Regions from separate parts of the Photobacterium sp. GB-50 genome, predicted to be linked through region 3. Evidence: riboswitches for the same ligand, from Rfam matches in the RefSeq annotation. Region 3 holds a riboswitch; each other region holds the start of a gene.
The links. Region 3 has a riboswitch for thiamine pyrophosphate ahead of thiC (phosphomethylpyrimidine synthase ThiC). Riboswitches for the same ligand answer to the same signal wherever they lie in the genome.
Positions count from the first base shown of each region.

Region 1: another riboswitch for thiamine pyrophosphate. It lies ahead of thiD (bifunctional hydroxymethylpyrimidine kinase/phosphomethylpyrimidine kinase); the one in region 3 lies ahead of thiC (phosphomethylpyrimidine synthase ThiC).
Region 2: another riboswitch for thiamine pyrophosphate. It lies ahead of thiB (thiamine ABC transporter substrate binding subunit); the one in region 3 lies ahead of thiC (phosphomethylpyrimidine synthase ThiC).

Region 1 is NZ_PYNX01000013.1:19,172-23,738, forward strand. It holds gene C9J41_RS15215 (M66 family metalloprotease) at 1-801, shown strand, start outside; gene thiD (bifunctional hydroxymethylpyrimidine kinase/phosphomethylpyrimidine kinase) at 886-1,728, opposite strand; TPP riboswitch at 1,828-1,928, opposite strand; gene C9J41_RS15225 (sigma-54-dependent Fis family transcriptional regulator) at 2,194-3,678, shown strand; gene C9J41_RS15230 (DEAD/DEAH box helicase family protein) at 3,758-4,567, shown strand, end outside.
Region 2 is NZ_PYNX01000012.1:37,984-42,550, forward strand. It holds gene thiQ (thiamine ABC transporter ATP-binding protein) at 1-205, opposite strand, end outside; gene thiP (thiamine/thiamine pyrophosphate ABC transporter permease ThiP) at 192-1,814, opposite strand; gene thiB (thiamine ABC transporter substrate binding subunit) at 1,827-2,816, opposite strand; TPP riboswitch at 2,930-3,043, opposite strand; gene C9J41_RS14825 (DUF547 domain-containing protein) at 3,071-3,853, opposite strand; gene leuD (3-isopropylmalate dehydratase small subunit) at 3,994-4,567, opposite strand, start outside.
Region 3 is NZ_PYNX01000016.1:65-4,631, forward strand. It holds tRNA gene C9J41_RS16435 (tRNA-Asp) at 1-60, shown strand, start outside; gene crcB (fluoride efflux transporter CrcB) at 278-661, opposite strand; gene C9J41_RS16445 (universal stress protein) at 867-1,289, shown strand; TPP riboswitch at 1,414-1,511, shown strand; gene thiC (phosphomethylpyrimidine synthase ThiC) at 1,630-3,549, shown strand; gene thiE (thiamine phosphate synthase) at 3,549-4,567, shown strand, end outside.

The DNA of each region.
Region 1 (4,567 bases), on a different contig from region 3:
GTTGCACATGGTGATTTATTTGCGCCACTTGCAGGAGTAACAGCGACAGATGATTACGATGGTGATGTCACTGCCTCTATCGTGGTTGAAGGTAGTGTTGATACCAATAAAGTGGGTCATTACACGCTAACTTACAAAGCTTATGACAGTGCTTTAAGTGAATCTGTTGTTGTGCGTAAAGTTGAAGTGTTTAGTGCAAAACCTGTGTTAGAAGGGATTAGCGATACGACTATTCAACTCGGTGATACCTTTGATGCAAAAACAGGTATTACCGCAAAAGATGCAGAAGATGGTGACATAACGGCCAATATTATTATCGAAGGTGAAGTCAATACGAGCCTAGCTGGTAACTACACCTTGAATTACCGTATTACTGACAGCGCACAACAAACCACAGAAGCGCAACGTGTTGTGACGGTTGAAGGTAGCGCAGTGTGCGAAAACACATGGAGTGCACAAAGTATTTATGTGGCAGGAGATGAAGTCAGCCACAATGGTGTGGTATGGCTAGCAGGTTGGTGGACAAAAGGTGAAGAGCCGGGAACAACGGGTGAGTGGGGTGTTTGGAAACAAATTGCAACCGAAGGGTGTACCTCAGTCAAACCAGAAGTGACGCCACCTGCGCCGGGAGAATATCCAACGTATCAAGCGGGCACAGTTTACCAACAAGGGGATATTGTTCGTGCTAGCGATGAGCAGTTATACCAATGTAAACCGTGGCCTAATTCAGGTTGGTGCTCAAGTGCTTCTTATGCCCCAGCAAGCAGTGCTTATTGGCAAGATGCTTGGACAAAACTGTAATCACATAATATTTACTATATAAATCAAAGCGGTGAGTTAAATCACCGCTTTTTTATATCATGTCGCGTGATGTTTCATGTCTTGTTAGCTATTTTGATCCTGTGTAAAAAAATGATTAACAGGACCATGACCACTACCGATATTGAGTAGATCAGCCGCTGAAATGGCAGAGGTAATATATTCTTTGCCACGTTGTGTTGCTTGTTCGATCGAATAACCTTGAGCAAGGTAAGAAGCAATAGCTGAAGAGAGGGTACAGCCAGTACCATGGGTATTGTGGGTATCAATACGTTTTGTTTTTAGCTCGATAATATCGTCACTTAATATCAATAAATCATTACTTTCTGAATCACTTTCTAGGTGCCCACCTTTAAGCAGTATGGCTTTTGTTTGTATGTCACGCAGTTTGCTGACTAATCCCAACATATCTGTATGATTGTGTGGGATCTCGCTGTTTGTCAGCGCAGCGGCTTCAGGTAAATTAGGCGTGATGAGATCAGCTAATGGAAGTAGTTTTTGCTTTAATGTACTAATGGCTGACTGTTGTAATAATAAGTCACCACTGGTGGCAACCATAACGGGATCAATCACAAGATAGCGTGGCTTGTACTCTTTTATTTTGTTCGCAACCAGCGTGATGATGTCACTATCGGCAAGCATGCCTATTTTAACGGCCTGAATGTTGAGATCGGTAAAAACAGCATCTAACTGTTGTTCTATCATCACAAGAGGAATAGGAAGAATACCACTAACACCTTGGGTGTTTTGCGCCGTAATTGCAGTGATCACCGAACAAGCATAGCCACCAGTTGCTGAAATAGCTTTGATATCGGCTTGAATACCCGCGCCACCACTACTGTCAGAGCCAGCAATAGTTAAAACGATAGGCGTTGTAACATGGGATGTATTATTGGTGTGTGATGACATAACAGATTCCTAATTACGCGTTAGGAACCGTTGCCAAGTCTGAAAGGATCGGTTGATGTGAAGTGATGAGATCCAGTGATAACTTGGCTAAACAATACGAATATTGTTTATTTAGTTCCCTCCGCCAGTGTTAACTGGTTCAGGTTCAACGGGTCCCACTTAAATTGTGATCTCAGCGTAATGCCCCCCGACTAACTCTCAAATCCTAATAGATAAACGTTTTGTTGTCACGTACTTATAAAATAAGGGGTTACATCAGCATTCATGTTAGACAAAAAACAAAGATGTAATGGTCAAGGTGAAATAATCATTCCCCGACAAAGAACCCGAGCAATAAAAACAATATTAGTTTCATTGACATATTATGTATTATGCAACTGCTCGGTTAAGACACTGTAGATTACCTCACACCTTTACCGCATCAGATTGATTAAAATAAACAAAACTAAAATCACGGACGTTAAAATGGCAACTCTGCTTAGCTGGCTTGGTAGAACAGATTTAGATCAAATGAAGCTAGATAAACCAGCTTCCATTGCAACCCTCGCTCTTAGAGGGCCGATGCTTGATAGCGTCGTTATTCTTGCGAGTACATGGGATGACGAATGGTTTGACTACAAGGACTGGTTAAAAAGAAAGTTAGCATGTGCTGGGCGTTCTAAAACATCAGTAGAGATAAAACGTGTCAGATTAACTTCACCGATTGATTATTTATCAATAACGAAAGTCATGCAAAAGCAATTGAGTGACGTTTCCTCAGATGCGACTCAGGTGTATATCAATCTGACATCAGGTACCCCTGCCATGACAGTTGTATCAGTGCTGCTGGGCAAGGGTAATGCTAAATGTCAGTTCGTTCAAACATCGCCAAAAGGGGAAATCAATAATGTCGATATCCCGGTAGATTTTGCCTCTGAGTATGCGAAATCTTCATCTACTGCGATTTCACAACTGGTATCCAAACACCCTAAAAATGAGGGTGCTTTTAGCTCAATAACCGCCAAATCAGCCGTAATGCAGGAAACCGTCAAAAAAGCGCAACGTTTAGCGTATTCGGATCTACCAGCATTATTATTAGGTGAAAGCGGAACGGGGAAAGAGGTACTTGCAAAGTCTATTCATCAAGCCAGCCTCCGACAGCAAAAGCCATTTAAAGCCGTCAACTGCGGTGCGCTACCTGAAAACCTCGTCGATTCAATTTTATTTGGTCACAGAAAGGGAGCCTTCACGGGAGCTGAGCGTGATCATGAAGGACTGTTTGAGCAAGCAAACGGCGGCACACTGTTTTTAGATGAAGTCGGTGAGCTTCCTTTAGTGGTGCAAGTCAAACTATTACGAGCGTTACAACAACAAGAGATCACGCGTGTGGGTGATACCGTTACCCGCACCATCGATGTACGGATAATCGCAGCCACGCATCGTGATTTATTTCGTATGGTGTCTGATGAAACGTTTCGTGAAGATTTATTTTATCGCCTCGCAGTTGGCGTTATCACATTACCGCCATTAAGGCAGCGCGCTGAAGATATTCCCGACATCATTACCACGTTCATGGCAGACATCAATCAACAGATGGAAAAGCATCCGCTGTTTGAAAGTAAAAACATTTCCGATGCTGCAATAAATTTTACCGTTTCACATCACTGGCCGGGTAATATTCGTGAGCTTTGGAATACATTGAACCGTGCTACGCTATGGTCTGAAAATAAAGAGCTAAGCCGTGCGGATATCGAAAAAGCAACATTAAGCTTAGATAATACACCGTCCGCTGAAGATAAGTTTCTTATTCCGGGCGATTTACAGCAATATATTGATAATATTAAAAAAGATGCGATTATCTCTGCCATGGATTTTGCCAGTGGAAACAAATCTAAGGCTGCTAAATCATTAGGTTTAAAAAATCATCAAACATTGAATAATTGGCTTAAAACGTACGATTTAGATGCTTGATGAAACAAAGAAAAGCGAATGGCATAAACGTTGCGATAGGCATAGGTATCAAAGGAGAGCAACTAAGGTGAAAACGTCCATGAATTTCGAACATTTACGTAATCAGTGGCCAGAGTTGGCAGAGCTTGGCGCATTTGCTGAAACCTATGCCGTGAGTGATCCGCAAAGTGCACTGGTTAAACTGCGCTGCTACGTTGAAAAAATCGTAGGCTACTTATACCGCGAGCTTCACCTTCCTGTTGCACCTAACGCCTCTATGCATGATAAGTTGGTGAGCGGTTCATTCACATCTATCGTTGATAAAACCATTGTTGATAAGTTTCACGCTGTTCGTCGAGGCGGAAACAAAGCCGCTCATGAAGGCGAAGTTAGCCAACACGATGCCATTTGGTTGCTAAAAGAATCTTATTTCATTGGCTGCTGGCTATTTATGGCATATGGCGAGGGTAAACTAAAAGATTGCCCATCGTTTACCACACCTGAAAATAGCCAAAGAGAAGATGAATCCAAAGGCGAATTTAAGCGCAAGAATAAGCAATTACAACAAAAGCTTAAACAGCATGATGAGATCTTAAAACAGGCATTGAAAGAGCTGGAAGAAACCAAGCTGGCTCAATTACAGGCTCAGAAAGAAGCGGCGCAGCTTAAAGCACAAGTAGATCAAGCCAAAGCGGATAAACTGCGTAGCAATACGCTAGCCATGAAGAGCAGCTTTGATTTTAATGAACAAGAGACTCGCAAGCGAATCATTGATGCAGACCTTCGTAGCTGTGGCTGGGATGTTGCACTTGATGAAGAGAGTACAGAGCAAGTATCCAAAGAATTTGAGGTTGATGGGCAACCAACGCAAACAGGCATAGGTTATTGTGACTACGTGCTTTGGGACGAC
Region 2 (4,567 bases), on a different contig from region 3:
ATTGGCTATTAACGGTGATCTCACCGCTATCAGGGACGAGAAAGCCAGCAATGAGTGCGAATAAGGTACTTTTACCTGCGCCACTTGGGCCAATGAGTGCAGCGATATCTCCCTGCTCAAGCTGAACATCAAAGCTCAACGCCATCGCAACCTCATTTTTGTGTTGAGGTAAGTAGGTATAGTTGAGTTGATTAATGTTTAGCATGATGAACTCCTTGGCGATGGCGATGGCGATGGCGAGTAACAACAAGATACTCGACGGCACTAAATAAACCTAAGCTGAGTAACAGTAAAACCAGTGCAGCAACAGCAGCAGCATCCATTCGGTAACTGCCCATTAGTTCAAATAAATACAGTGGCAGCGTTTGAAAGTCTTGACTGCCAAATAATGCAATCGCACCTAAATCCCCCAGAGATAAGACAAAGCTAATAGCGAGAGCTTGGGCAATAGGGGCACGTAACGCACGCCACTCAACCAAACGTAATCGCGATAGATGCGTCATCCCTAAACTGCGACATAACGGATTATATTGCTGCGCGAGGTGGAGCATTGGTTGACTTAATGTTTTGATTACATAGGGCAGTGCCATTAGGGCATTAACACAGACCACAACCCAAAACGCAGCACTGTAAGCATCAGTATATTGGCGCAGTAAAAGAAAAATACCAGTACTTAACACTAACCCAGGTGTCACTAAAATCACTGTGCCGATCATTTCAATCCCGTCAGCAGCCAGTTTTTTACGTGCTAAGCGTAAGCTACGACTCGTGATGAGGATCATGACGCCAAGACAAAATGCTAATAAGCAGGAAAATAGTGCGATATGGAGTGAGTTAGTGATTGCTGACCATAACTGCTTTTGTTCTAAGATATTAAATAATTGATGGTTAATACCCGATACAAAGACGGCAATGATCGGTGGTATAACAAACACTAACGCACTGATGATCCAGAATACATCCCAACATTTAGCGCGCCATGTATCGTTATAATTCACTACCTTTTTGCTGATAGAGCCGTTTAGGGTAGAAAGCGGTTTAGCAAAACGTTGGGTAAAAAGCACTAATGAGCAGCAAAGTAGCATTTGCCATAAGGCTAAAATCGCACCTGTCGCTAAATCAAAGTCATAACGCAACGCTTGATATATGGCGAGCTCGATAGTGGTTGATTTAGGACCACCGCCAAGCGACATGATCACGGCAAAGCTGGTAAAGCACAACATAAAGACTAAACCCGCGATATGCGGCAGTTGTTGGCGTAGTCGAGGCCATGCAATTAAGCGAAATTTACTCCAGCCAGTAATACTTAAATGCGCTGCAAGCTGATGTTGCTCTGCAGGGATACCATCGAGACTTTGCAGTAGAAAACGCACGGTCAGTGGCAGGTTTAAAAATACGTGAGCCAGTAAAATCCCGCTTAAACCGTAAATGTTTAATGGCGGTAAGCCTAGTATTTCTAGGTTATGGCTGATCAATCCACTTTTGCCATAAATCGATAATAACCCAAAAACAGCAACCAATACGGGTATCACGAGCGTCATCGCAAATAAACGTAATAGCAGAGCTTTTCCTACAAACTGCCGTCGTGAGAGTGCATAAGCAATGGGAATCGCTGGGATGATGCTAAATAGAGTCGACAAGATGGCTTGATAGAAGCTAAATCCAGTTACATGTCGCAGATAAGGATCATGCCATAGTGTTGATAGTTGCCAGTCGTTAGCTTGGCTGATTAAGGCGGTGAGCGCGGCAACAACAACAAAAGTGATCAGCCCGGCACTGATAATGCCGGGCAATAAGGTAATGCGTTTGTTCAAAGTCTTAAACCATTACTGAGTGAGGGCTTGCTGCCACTCTCGGATCCAGGCTTTGCGATGCGTTGCCACTTCGTCGGCACTAAATTCAAGTGCTTTGCTTGGTACGGTGAGTTCATCAAAACCTTTCGGTAGGCTTTGCTTTGTTACTGGATACATCCAGTTGTGAGTAGCGATTTGTGACTGAAAAGCATCACTTACAATAAATTGCATAAATTGATCGGCAAGCTTTGGATGTGGGCTATTTTTCATTTTTGCTGCCACTTCAACTTGCATGTAATGGCCTTCTTTGAAGTTAGCCGCTTTGTACTGGTGTTTGTCTTCAGCAATGATGTGATAGGCCGGTGATGTGGTGTAAGAAAGCACCATATCTGATTCGCCTTTTAAGAACATGTTATAGGCTTCAGACCAGCCCTTAGTGACGGTCACTGTGTGTTTCGCTAGTTGCTGCCACATTTCAGGGGCTTTATCACCGTAGACCGATTTGATCCATAACATAAGACCTTGGCCTGGGGTTGAAGTACGAGGATCTTGATAGATAACGCTGATATTTTGATCTTTGATCAGAGCATCTAAACTCGCTGGTGGGTTTTTCAGTTTATCGCTGTCATACACAAAGGCAAAATAGCCGTAATCATAAGGGATGAAAGTATCATCACTCCAACCTTTAGGAAGCGTGAGCTTACTGGTATCAACATCACTTTTTGCTAATAGGCCGGTATTTTTCGCTTCTGTCATTAGGTTGTTATCTAGCCCTAATAACACATCTGCTTTACTGTTTTTCCCTTCAAGACGAACGCGATTTAAAATCGATACGCCATCTTCTAAAGAAACAAAATTGACCGTACAACCATTACATTGTTTTTCAAACGCTTTCTTTACTACAGGACCAGGACCCCAGTCGGAAGCAAAGGAGCTGTAGGTATAAACATTAAGAGTATTGTCTGAGGCGAAAGCTGAGCTTGCAACTAATGACAGAGAGATTAGGGGAAGAAGAGTGTTTATTTTTTTCACTATGCGCTCCGAGATGTCCTGCATCCTTGGGACAAAAATTGAAAGAGAGAGCGGCACAGGTTTGAGTGCTGTTGCATCATGCAATGGTCAGCGAGCTCGAAAGCATGTTCGAGCATCTCAATTCCTACGCCAGCATTACCTGGTTCAGGTTCAATGGGTCCTGCTATAAAGCACGTATGCCTAACAATCTCAGCCAAATGGCTCCCCAATGAGAACAGACTATTGTACCTGCAACTGTATCGAAGTTATAGCTTCTGATTAAGTTGCCAATTATAGATGTAATGGATCTGAGTGAATTGTAGGTTAGGCGTAATACGATAATGATTAAGGTGTTGTTGTAACTCAATTAACGATCCAAAATCAGCTTGATACCAATCATAGATAGATGACAGTGTGATGCCATTTTTTGTTATTTTTATTGCTTTTTCACTATTAATAAAACGTGTTGCAGCTTGATCTAACTGGGAGTCTAATCGATCGCTATTAAACGCTTTAGGCAGTAAATCAGGGCAACCGAGGCTGGCACAGTTGACTGCGTAGTGGATCCTAGGATCTTGCCAGATAGGGCGTAAGATCCGATGTTCAATATCGTTTAAAGTTAGCTTTTTATTATTAATGGTAATAATGGTTTGATCCCATGGCCCAAAGCTAAATAAACCTCCAAGTTTAGTGATTGATTTTACAGGGTAATTATCAATAATTAATTGAACGGTTAGGGCGTTATATAAATTAACCCAATAGGCAAATTGAACATTACGATTATAACGGTGAGGATTTTGGGCACTGAGTCGCTTAATATAAGTTGCTAGCTTTTGTTTATCTGCACTTGATACTTGGTTATAACGAAATAAGGTTTGATCCGGTTGAATGACAAGATATTTATCGAGTAGTTGCTGCCAATCTTGATGACTGATCTTGTTTGTGTTTTTAGGATCATGAGGTTGCCAATATGACCAGAGTTCGGATTTTGGCGCAGCAAAGATCGGCAGAGTGAATAACAGCAGCCAAGTGGCAATAACAATACGCATATTTTTCCTATTAATATAATAAGTAACAATATTGATTAAGACCGTAATAAGTATTGGCTAATTTCATTATCTTTTTGATATTTTAAATAAAAACGCCCTGTTTATATTAAACAGGGCGTCCGATTTCAGATGATGTACGATTACGCTAAGAAGCGAGGAATACGGTTTTCAAAGTCTGTAATTTTATCTTCGTGTTGCAGTGTCAAACCGATATTGTCTAAGCCATTTAATAGGCAGTGACGACGGAATTCATCAATTTCAAAGGTGTACTCTTTACCATCCGCACTGACGATCATTTTTTCAAGATCAACCGTGATCTGTGCGCCTTCATTTTCATCGACATACTTAAATAAAGTATCAACGTCTTGCTCAGAGAGACGTACGGGCACCATTTGGTTATTGATCGAGTTACCATAGAAAATATCGGCAAAGCTTGGCGCAATCATAACTTGGATACCGTAATCAGCAAGCGCCCACGGTGCATGTTCACGAGAAGAGCCACAACCAAAGTTTTCACGCGCCAGTAAAATACTCGCGCCTTGGTAGCGAGGGGCGTTCATAATAAAGTCAGGGTTTGCCTGCTCGCCTGCATCATCTAGAAAACGCCAATCATGGAAAAGGTGCTTACCAAATCCAGTTCGAGTTACTTTCTGCAAAAACTGTTTTGGAATAATCGCATCGGTATCAATATTTGCCGTATCTAGCGGTACAACT
Region 3 (4,567 bases):
GGTTAGAATACCGGCCTGTCACGCCGGGGGTCGCGGGTTCGAGTCCCGTCCGCTCCGCCACTTTATTAAAGAAACCTGAATCGAAAGATTCAGGTTTTTTTTCGTCTGAAGATAAGTGCCATAAACATAGCTAAGAAATATATAGCGTTACTTAGAATTTTAATCTAAATAGAATAATGAATTACTTGTTGTTCTTCTTCATTAGCATAAAGTGATGACTCGTTTAATTTAGATATAAAAAAACCGCCATGCAGGCGGTTTTTTTATCGGTTATCTATTAACTTTTCATCATAAGCTGGTAGCCAACATAACAAGCAGCAATGCTGACAATAACGTTAAGTAAAATGTTTAAACCTGCTTTGAAAAATTCACCTTGTTGCATCAAGACAACATTGTCCATTGAGAACGTGGAGAATGTTGTTAGTGCGCCTAGGAAGCCTAAGCCGATAATAGGTCGCCATGGTGCAGCTTCAATCATTCCTTGATTAAGTGCTGACATCAATAGCCCCATGATCAAGGAGCCCAGCACGTTTACGGTTAAAGTACCGTATGGGAAGCCACGGCCAAATAGCATTACGCATAGCTCAGAAATGAGGTATCTTGAGCAGGCGCCGAATGCACCACCAAGCGCGATGAATCCTAGTAATAAATATTGGCTCATTGGGATCTCGTTTATATTTTTAGGTAATGATAGAAAGCGCTCATGATAATCGCTAGCGAGAAAAGTGAGAACTCTCCAAAAATGCAATCATTGATTTAAGTTAATATTAAATAGTCAGCGTAATACTTAGTTGTATAGCTATATTTATAGCATCATAATCATAAATAATGAATTTACTATGAGCCTTAGCTCAAGGAGGCTAGGTATGTCGCTTTACCAAACAGTGTTATTAGCGGTTAATCCTGAAGATAAAAATGCGCATAAATTGATGGTGAAAGCTGGCGTTATCGCTGAGCAAAATCACGCTGATTTACATGTTGCTTATGTTGAGCCAGGGATCGGAAACGTAAGTTTTATTGATGTGGAAGTTGAGCTACAAGAAGAGCATGATGCGATTGCAAAAAAACGCATGAAAGAGTTATCTGATTTAATTACAGCTTCTTCTCATAAAGTTAAAGCGATACATACTGCAGATGGCGATGTTTCAAAGCATATAGAGGCTTTAGCAAAAGAACTGAATGCTAGCCTAGTGATCACCGGTTACCATAAATCGACTTTTCACTTGTTTGGTGATTTAAGTGATTCTTTGGCTAATCACCTAGGTTGTGATGTATTAATTTCACAGTAACAACGATTAAAATATGCAATGTAATAATAAGCCGTGTTGATGCACGGCTTTTTGTTGTTTGTCACTTTTTATTATTTTTCTCAGTATAAAGGTTGTTGCACTATAACGGCTTCTTTATACTCATTGCTACTTGTCGGAGTGCCATATGGCTGAGACCGCATTGCGGGATCCGTTGAACCTGATCAGGCTAATACCTGCGAAGGGAACGAGAGAATGTCTTCTGCTACATATCTTAAGGGATCACTGTATGCATCTGCATAGCTGTACTTAGGTACACACCTCTTGTTTACGCCCATCCGCCAAGCATTTTCCCCTACATTGAAAAATCAAGGAAACTGCTATGTCGAATCGCAAGCAAGCGAGACTGGAAGCGAAACAATTTATTGAATCATTAACAGCACAACCATACCCGAACTCACAGAAAGTGTATGTTCAAGGTAGCCGTCCTGATGTGCTTGTTCCTATGCGTGAAATCACTCTAGCTGATAGCTTGGTTGGTGGCAGTAAAGAATCTCCTATCTTTGAGCCTAACGAGCCTATTCGCGTTTACGACACTTCTGGTTTTTACACTGATCCTGAAAAAAACATCGATATCTATAATGGCTTGCCGTTAGTGCGTGAGCAATGGATCGCAGAGCGTGACGATACTGAATTACTAGAAGGGTTAAGCTCTGAGTATGCCAATGAACGTTTAGATGATAAGACGCTTGATGATTTACGTTTTGCGGAACGTGCGCGTATTCGTTGTGCAAAAGCTGGGCGTTGTGTGACGCAATTACATTATGCGCGCCAAGGTATTATTACGCCTGAGATGGAATATATCGCGATCCGTGAAAATATGGGTCGTGCGAAATACCGTGATGAAGTATTAAACCAACAACATCCAGGTGTGAGCTTTGGTGCTAATTTACCAAAAGAAATTACGCCTGAGTTTGTGCGTAAAGAAGTGGCTGAAGGCCGAGCAATTATTCCTGCCAACATTAACCATCCTGAAACTGAGCCAATGATCATTGGCCGTAATTTCCTTGTTAAAGTGAATGCCAATATTGGTAACTCAGCGGTGAGTTCATCGATTGAAGAAGAAGTTGAAAAACTTGTCTGGTCGACCCGTTGGGGTGGCGATACGGTAATGGATTTATCAACTGGTCGAAATATTCACGAAACGCGTGAATGGATCATCCGTAATAGCCCTGTTCCGATTGGTACTGTACCTATGTACCAAGCACTTGAAAAAGTAAATGGTGTGGCTGAGAACCTTAACTGGGAAGTGTTCCGTGACACATTACTAGAGCAAGCTGAGCAAGGGGTGGATTACTTCACTATCCATGCTGGCGTACTGCTTCGTTATGTACCTATGACGGCGAAACGTGTAACCGGTATTGTATCGCGTGGCGGCTCTATCATGGCGAAGTGGTGTTTGGCACACCATAAAGAAAGCTTCCTCTATCAGCACTTCCGTGAGATTTGTGAGATCTGTGCGCAATACGATATTTCACTATCACTGGGCGATGGCTTGCGTCCAGGTTCTGTAGCCGATGCTAATGATGAAGCCCAGTTTAGTGAACTACGCACATTAGGTGAGCTAACTAAAATTGCATGGGAATACGATGTACAGGTCATGATTGAAGGCCCCGGTCACGTACCCATGCACATGATCAAAGAAAACATGGAAGAGCAGCTAGAGCATTGTCATGAAGCGCCATTCTATACCTTAGGTCCACTGACGACAGACATCGCACCGGGTTATGATCATATTACATCGGGTATTGGTGCGGCGATGATTGGTTGGTATGGCTGTGCAATGCTTTGTTATGTGACACCCAAAGAACACTTAGGCTTGCCTAATAAAGACGATGTAAAAGTCGGTCTTATCACTTATAAACTCTGTGCCCATGCTGCTGATTTAGCAAAAGGCCACCCTGGTGCACAAGTGCGCGATAATGCCTTATCTAAAGCGCGTTTTGAATTCCGTTGGGAAGATCAATTTAATCTCGGTCTTGACCCTGAAACGGCGCGTGCCTATCACGATGAAACTCTCCCTCAAGAGTCAGGCAAAGTTGCCCATTTCTGTTCAATGTGTGGCCCTAAATTCTGTTCAATGAAGATCTCTCAAGAAGTACGAGATTACGCTAAGGGGTTAGAAGACTCAGAAATCGCGATCAAGCTATTAGATGATCCACTTGAAGGCATGCAGCAAAAAGCACAAGAGTTTCGATCTAAAGGTAGTGAGTTATATCACCTAGCTAAAGAGGAAAGCTAATGAGCACCTTAAGCTTACCAAAGGTCTTATCGTCTCTGGTGATGCATATTGAGCCATTATTAGCCTCTGCGACAGAGTATCAGTTAGGTGAGCAAGTCACGTTAATACCATCAAGCCAAGAGTGGATTGAGGTATCGACGCCCTCTTGCGTTAAACGAGTGGGCTTTGAACAAGCCTGCTCCACTCAGCTAATTGATTATGTATTTCAAGATCAATGGGTATCTTCTGAGGTAGATCTTTCGCTGATCAAAGCGCAAATACTGGAACGATCTAACGTTGTGGTATGTGGTTTACCTGTCAATGGTGGTTATCTTGATCTTTGGCATCATGATGGTGACGTTCGTGGTTGTTTCAGTGTTGAGCTTGGTAATGCGACTCAACAGAGAGCGATGTTATTGGTGGCACTCGCGCTTGATTACCCCTTAGAAGATGCTCTAGTGCTGGCAAGGGCGTATGCCCAGTCAATGCAGATGGGCATTTGGCCAACTGAGCGTGATGCTTTCCCTGACATCGTTTGTGCTAATTTTTCAAAGCTGTTAGATATTGGTTGGCAAGATCAATGTCAGCCAGTTGAAGCTTTTGCAGCTGTTGATAGTGAGAAACTGACGTTATATCCGGTAGTGGATTCCGTCCAATGGGTTAAGCAGTTACTTGAATTGGATGTGAAAACCACTCAGCTGCGGATCAAAGATCCGAATGCACAAGGTTTAGAGCAAGATGTTGCTCATGCTATTGCGTTAGGTCTGCAGGCAAATGCGCAGGTCTTTATTAATGACTATTGGCAACTGGCTATTGAGCATGGTGCTTTTGGGGTGCATTTGGGACAAGAAGATTTAGCGGTCGCTGATCTCAATGCCATTCAACAAGCGAATCTTCGCTTAGGGATCTCAACCCATGGGTATTACGAGATATTACGTGCGATGGCATTTAATCCCAGTTATATCGCCCTTGGTCATATTTACCCAACCACAACCAAGCAAATGCCGTCATTACCGCAAGGCGTTCACCGCTTAAAGCT